DNA from 2 places in the Anoxybacillus ayderensis genome. Region 2 is predicted to be linked to the other one. Evidence: a T-box and tRNA genes for the amino acid it is inferred to sense, from the RefSeq annotation. Region 2 holds a T-box; the other holds one or more tRNA genes.
The links. A T-box is a leader RNA that pairs with one kind of tRNA and senses whether it is charged. The one in region 2 lies ahead of tyrS (tyrosine--tRNA ligase), so its partner is inferred to be a tRNA-Tyr.

Region 1: it has a tRNA-Tyr gene. The T-box ahead of tyrS (tyrosine--tRNA ligase) is inferred to sense a tRNA for this amino acid. The anticodon was not compared.

What each region holds. Positions count from the first base shown of each region.
Region 1 is NZ_JACDUV010000002.1:95-3,574, reverse strand. Features, by position in the region: gene HNR63_RS02320 (GH1 family beta-glucosidase) at 1-1,211, opposite strand, end outside; tRNA gene HNR63_RS02315 (tRNA-Leu) at 1,511-1,595, opposite strand; tRNA gene HNR63_RS02310 (tRNA-Leu) at 1,647-1,732, opposite strand; tRNA gene HNR63_RS02305 (tRNA-Cys) at 1,744-1,817, opposite strand; tRNA gene HNR63_RS02300 (tRNA-Gly) at 1,829-1,900, opposite strand; tRNA gene HNR63_RS02295 (tRNA-Gln) at 1,906-1,980, opposite strand; tRNA gene HNR63_RS02290 (tRNA-His) at 1,998-2,073, opposite strand; tRNA gene HNR63_RS02285 (tRNA-Trp) at 2,084-2,157, opposite strand; tRNA gene HNR63_RS02280 (tRNA-Tyr) at 2,162-2,246, opposite strand; tRNA gene HNR63_RS02275 (tRNA-Thr) at 2,252-2,327, opposite strand; tRNA gene HNR63_RS02270 (tRNA-Phe) at 2,386-2,461, opposite strand; tRNA gene HNR63_RS02265 (tRNA-Asp) at 2,467-2,542, opposite strand; tRNA gene HNR63_RS02260 (tRNA-Met) at 2,548-2,624, opposite strand; tRNA gene HNR63_RS02255 (tRNA-Val) at 2,683-2,758, opposite strand; tRNA gene HNR63_RS02250 (tRNA-Glu) at 2,765-2,836, opposite strand; tRNA gene HNR63_RS02245 (tRNA-Ser) at 2,858-2,948, opposite strand; tRNA gene HNR63_RS02240 (tRNA-Asn) at 2,954-3,028, opposite strand; rRNA gene rrf (5S ribosomal RNA) at 3,044-3,160, opposite strand; partial or broken rRNA gene HNR63_RS02230 (23S ribosomal RNA) at 3,278-3,480, opposite strand, start outside.
Region 2 is NZ_JACDUV010000004.1:93,122-96,601, reverse strand. Features, by position in the region: gene rpsD (30S ribosomal protein S4) at 1-546, shown strand, start outside; gene tyrS (tyrosine--tRNA ligase) at 582-1,841, opposite strand; T-box leader at 1,893-2,117, opposite strand; gene HNR63_RS07145 (transglycosylase domain-containing protein) at 2,256-3,480, shown strand, end outside.

The sequences.
Region 1 (3,480 bases), on a different contig from region 2:
AACAGCGACCATACATAATATCCTTTTAAATTGACGCCTTGTTCAATCGCGCGGTGGCAAGCGATTAAATGCTCTCGTATATAAGCAACTCGCTCATCATCTTCTACTTCACCTTGTTCGTTGACGCGATCTTTGTATGCAGCACCGTTTTCGGTAATGTATAATGGAATATCGCCATAATCTTTTTTCAATCGCACCATTAAATCAAATAAACCGTTTGGATTCACTTCCCAATTCATATCCGTCACAGGTCTTCCTGTGCTCACATGTTCAAATACGATCGGTTCACGGTCACCTTTTTTCCAATCTTTTAATGTTGCTGTTGAATAATAGTTAAATCCGAAAAAGTCGATCGGTTGCTGAATCGTTTGTAAATCTCCCTCTTTGTAAACGTCTGGTAAATAATCTTTATACACTTCTAACATATCTGCTGGATATTGTCCCTTAAATACAGGATCTAAAAACCAACGATTCATAAAGCCGTCCCATTTTCGAGCGGCATCAACTGCTTTTTCATCTTTCGGATCGACCGCATATCCAGGTGTCAAATTCAACGTAATACCAATTTCCCCATCTTTCGGACCGATTGCTCGAAACGCTTTTACCGCTTCCCCGTGTGAGAGAAGAACATGATGTGCTGCTTTTAAAAATGATGTAAAGTTTTGAATCCCTGGGGCATGTTCGCCATTCCCATATCCTAAATAGGTGACAACCCACGGCTCATTATGCGTAATCCATTTTTTCACGACATCCCCAAGATTCTCGTAAAGGAAAGCAGCGTATTCTTGGAAGTAGTGAACGATATCACGATTTTCCCAGCCACCTTTCTCTTGAAGAGCTTGTGGCATATCCCAATGATAAATGGTCAACATTGGCTCGATACCGTTCTCTAGCAGCTCATTTACAAGACGCTTATAAAAATCTAAACCTTTTTCGTTAAACTTCCCTGGCGTTTCACAATAAAGTCTCGCCCAACTAGTCGAAAATCGATACGCTTTCAAATGAAGCGCTTTCATTAATGCGATGTCTTCAACATAACGATTGTAATGATCAATTGCAATATCGCCATTATCCCCATTCGCTATTTTGCCAGGAATGCGGGAAAAGTGATCCCAGATCGAGTAAATTTTATCTTCTCCAGTCGCTGTTCCTTCAATTTGATACGATGAAGTTGCAGCTCCCCAAATAAAATCTTTCGGAAACTGAAGCATAATTTCGAACCTCCTGCGAAATTTTTCGTAAAACAACAAATCAAAAAAGCGCTTTCTTTCATTTGTTTCGTAACTTAATCATAATAACAATTGACGTATAAGTCAATAAAATCTTTTCCCCCTAAACGAAAAATTATAATAAAACATGAAATAAATATATTTCTTCTACGAAAATTTTCGTAAAATATAAAAGCTAAAAGGATGAAAAAGCAAAGCTGGAGCGTCCTGGAGAAAAGGAAAAGTATAAGAGGAAATAAAAAAAGGATCCCTGTGTGCAACAGGAATCCTCAAATATTCAGTGCCGATGGTGGGAGTCGAACCCACACGGGGGGCTACCCCACACGATTTTGAGTCGTGCGCGTCTGCCAGTTCCGCCACATCGGCATGAGACAATTAAATTGTATCATGCAAGCTTGCTTTGTCAAGACTTTTCAGTGCCGAGGGCCGGACTCGAACCGGCACGGTAGTCACCTACCGCAGGATTTTAAGTCCTGTGCGTCTGCCAATTCCGCCACCCCGGCGCATAAAAAAATGGAGGCGGCAACCGGATTCGAACCGGTGGTAAAGGTTTTGCAGACCTCTGCCTTACCACTTGGCTATGCCGCCATAAAACGAAGAGCGGAAGACGGGACTCGAACCCGCGACCCCCACCTTGGCAAGGTGGTGTTCTACCACTGAACTACTTCCGCATATATGGCTGGGGTAGCTGGATTCGAACCAACGCATCACGGAGTCAAAGTCCGTTGCCTTACCGCTTGGCTATACCCCAACGTTTTAAAATGTATATGGGGCGACTAGTGGGAATCGAACCCACGAATGCCAGAGCCACAATCTGGTGCGTTAACCACTTCGCCATAGCCGCCATGTTTTTTTGGCAGGGGCAGTAGGAATCGAACCCACACCGGAGGTTTTGGAGACCTCTGTTCTACCATTAAACTATGCCCCTAAAATGGTGGAGGGGGACGGATTCGAACCGCCGAACCCAAAGGGAGCGGATTTACAGTCCGCCGCGTTTAGCCACTTCGCTACCCCTCCGCGGATGGTGCCGGCTGCAGGACTTGAACCCGCAACCTACTGATTACAAGTCAGTTGCTCTACCAATTGAGCTAAGCCGGCATAATATGAAGTGCATCAAACTTTTAGATGAAACAAACTAAGCCGACATCATTCAAAATGGTGGCTCGGGACGGAATCGAACCGCCGACACAAGGATTTTCAGTCCTTTGCTCTACCGACTGAGCTACCGAGCCATACATGGCGGTCCCGACGGGACTCGAACCCGCGATCTCCTGCGTGACAGGCAGGCATGTTAACCACTACACTACGGGACCAATATTGGTTGCGGGGGCAGGATTTGAACCTGCGACCTTCGGGTTATGAGCCCGACGAGCTACCTGGCTGCTCCACCCCGCGACGATGAAATAAAAAACTATTCAATGGAGAAAAATGCATCAATACACTTTATAACATATGGTGGAGGATGACGGGATCGAACCGCCGACCCCTTGCTTGTAAGGCAAGTGCTCTCCCAGCTGAGCTAATCCTCCAAAAGATGACCCGTACGGGATTCGAACCCGTGTTACCGCCGTGAAAGGGCGGTGTCTTAACCACTTGACCAACGGGCCATATACCATTTCCTAAGTGGCTGGCGGAGAGCAAGGGATTCGAACCCTTGAGACGCTCATCACGTCTACACGATTTCCAATCGTGCTCCTTCGACCACTCGGACAGCTCTCCGTAAATGGCTCCGCAGGTAGGATTCGAACCTACGACCGCTCGGTTAACAGCCGAGTGCTCTACCACTGAGCTACTGCGGAATAATATATCATCTTGCCCGGCAACGTCCTACTCTCGCAGGCGGTGTCCCGCCAACTACCATCGGCGCTGGAGAGCTTAACTTCCGTGTTCGGGATGGGAACGGGTGTGACCTCTCCGCCATCGTCACCGAGCAATAATGCTTTAGACAAATGTTATTATAACGGAATATTTTTTGTTGTCAAGCTTTTTTTATTCCTTCAAAACTAGATAACAGGGGGTGCGTAGTCGCCTACGCTTTTCTTGTGTGTTTAGTTAAGTCCTCGATCGATTAGTATCCGTCAGCTGCACGTGTCGCCACGCTTCCACCTCGGACCTATCTACCTTGTCATCTTCAAGGGATCTTACTCGCTTGACGCGATGGGAAATCTCATCTTGAGGGGGGCTTCACGCTTAGATGCTTTCAGCGCTTATCCCTTCCGCACATAGCTACCCAGCTGTGCCCCTGGCGGGA
Region 2 (3,480 bases):
AGCGGTACAGGTAAAGAATTACAAAAACGTCCTTACCCACCAGGTCAACATGGTCCAGGACAACGCAAAAAATTATCTGAATATGGTATGCAGCTTCAAGAGAAGCAAAAACTCCGCCATATGTACGGTGTAAACGAACGCCAATTCCGTAAAACGTTCGAAGAAGCTGGTAAAATGGCTGGTAAACATGGTGAAAACTTCATGATCTTGCTTGAATCTCGTTTAGACAACCTTGTTTACCGTTTAGGTTTTGCGCGCACTCGCCGTCAAGCTCGCCAATTAGTTAACCACGGTCATATTTTAGTTGATGGCAGCCGCGTGAACATTCCATCTTATCGTGTAAAACCAGGTCAAACAATTTCTGTTCGCGAAAAATCTCGCAACCTTCAAATTATTAAAGAAGCGCTTGAAGTAAACAACTTCGTACCTGATTACTTAACGCTTGATGCGGACAAATTAGAAGGTACTTACACTCGTTTACCTGAACGCTCTGAATTGCCTGCAGAAATTAACGAAGCATTAATCGTCGAGTTCTACTCACGTTAATAAAAAATCCTCTCTGCCGAAGCAGAGAGGATTTTTTATGCATAACGGATTAAATAATATTTTTTCTTGCCGCGGCGAATAATCGTAAAGCGTCCTTCGATGCGATTTTCTTCTGTCATGATTTTATTTACGTCTTGCATGCGCTCACCGTTCACGTAAATCGCTCCATTCGCTACGTCCTCGCGCGCTTGACGTTTCGATGGACAAATGCCACTCGCTACGAGCAAATCAACAAGCGCCACTTCCTTTTCATGACATACATACGATGGTACATCTTTAAAACCTTGTTCAATCTCATTTGCTGTTAATTTTTCTACTTCTCCGCTAAAGAGTGCTTCAGAAATGTTCATCGCCTGTTGCAACGCTTCTTCCCCATGAACGAGACGCGTCATCTCCGCAGCTAATGCTTTTTGTGCTGCCCGTTTTTCCGGCGCTTCAGCTGTTTGTTTTTCTAATTCCATAATTTCTTCGTGCGATAAAAACGTAAAGTATTTCAAATATTTTACAACATCACGGTCATCTGTATTAATCCAAAATTGGTAAAACTCATATGGGGACGTTTTGTCAGCATCAAGCCATACCGCTCCACCTTCTGTTTTACCAAACTTCGTTCCGTCTGCTTTTGTTACGAGCGGAACAGTTAATCCAAACACTTTTGCATCTTCTTCTGTTTTTCGGATTAGTTCTAGCCCAGCTGTAATGTTCCCCCACTGGTCACTTCCACCAACTTGCAACTTGCAGTGATACATTTCATACAGTTTCAAAAAGTCGTATGCCTGCAAAATCATATAACTAAACTCTGTAAAAGAAATTCCTGTTTCTAATCGCGACTGTACAGATTCTTTCGCAAGCATGTAGTTAATTCCAAAGTTTTTCCCGACATCACGCAAAAATGTAATGACATCAAGCGAACCGATCCACTCGTAGTTATTGGCAATAATCGCTGGATTGTTTTCATTGTCAAAATCTAAAAAGCGGCTCAACTGTTGTTTAATCCGCTCACTGTAATGAGCGACCGTCTCTTTTTCATTTAATTTTCGCTCTGCTTTTTTTCCACTCGGATCTCCAATCAATCCTGTTGCCCCACCGACGAGCGCAATCGGCTGGTGACCAGCTTGCTGGAAGCGACGTAACATTAAAATCGGAAGCAAATGACCGATATGCAAACTATCCGCCGTTGGGTCAAAACCGCAATATACTTTTACGCTTTCTTCTGCTAGCAATGCTTTGAGTCCATCCTCATCTGTCATTTGATTAATTAAACCGCGAAATTGTAAATCTTGAAGCAAATCCATTTGAACCACCCTTTCCGTTTGTTATGGAAACAAAAAAACCCGTCCTTCATATGAAGGGACGAGTTTCATCGCGGTACCACCCTACTTAGAGAACATATATGTCCTCTCGCTTCATTGATATAACGGCTTATACCGTCTTTTGCTACTTTCGCACAAGCTGTTCGCAAAAGATGCTCACGGAGGTAATTCATGCTTACCTGTACGCTAGTTCGCACCAACCACTAGCTCTCTGTCAGCAGGGAGATAAGCACTACTCGTTCCGCTCATCGCTCGATTATTCACCTGTCAATATACCCTCTTTTATCATAAAACATCAACCGTTGTCAAGATCTTCAAACAAATTTAGACATTTTCCGATACGGAAAGACAAATTATGATATAATGATGAAAATACAATTCGGATGGGAGGTCACTATGTCAGAAAAACAAGTCCGATTTTCATGGCAAAAACTATGGCGCCATTTCACGATTACATACGAAGTCATTTGGAATGTATGTTTAATTATATTGATCGCATGTTTATGCGCGTTCAGTTTTGCCTTCGGTGTCGGTGCGGGATATTTCGCCTCGCTTGTGAAAGATGCTAAGCCGATTCCTTACAAAGAAATGAAAAAAGATATTTATAACTATGAAGAAACAACCCATATTTATTTTGCCAATCGTGAATATCTTGGCTATTTCCGTTCAGATTTAGAACGCGATGAAGTCAAACTTTCACAAGTTTCCCCTTACTTCATTCAAGCGGTCATCGCTACAGAAGATGAACATTTTTATGAACATAAAGGGGTTGTACCAAAAGCCATTATACGTGCCATCTTCCAAGAAGCGACAAACTCCTCGACGCGTAGCGGAGGGAGTACATTAACACAGCAGCTTGTAAAAAATCAAATTTTAACAAGTGAAGTGTCATTTGAGCGAAAAGCAAAAGAAGTGTTGCTCGCTTTACGGCTTGAGAAGTTTTTTTCTAAAGATGAAATTTTAGAAGCGTACATTAACGTTGTACCTTTCGGGAGAAACGCATCTGGGCGAAATATTGCCGGCGTCCAAGCCGCCGCAAAGGGTGTTTTCGGCATCGATGCAAAACAATTAACGTTGCCGCAAGCAGCTTTTTTAGCAGGGCTACCACAAAGTCCGTTTCGCTATACACCGTTCACTAGCGAAGGCGAGTTAAAAAGTGATTTATCTCCCGCGCTAAATCGGATGAAAACGGTATTAACGCGCATGAAAAAAGCTGGATACATTTCAGAAGAGCAATATAAAGACGCACTAGCATACGACGTTACGAAAGATTTTGTTTCTTCCTTGCCATCCCCAGTGGAAAAATATCCATGGCTGACGTTTGAAATCGAACGTCGTGCGAAAGATATTTTTATTGATTTACTAGCAAAAAAAGATGGATACGATCGGCAAGATGTGCGCTCGAACGACCAGTTATATAAAGAATATGCGGAAAAAGCAGAAAAGCAATTACGTCAAAACGGCTATACGATTTACACAACGATCGATAAAGACATATATGAACGAATGAAAGCGATTGTTGAAAAATATCCGTACTTCGGAAGCGATACAGTTGTTCGAAAAAGAGACGAAAAAACGGGACAAATCATTTCCGTCCGTCAGCCGGTAGAAGTCGGGGCGA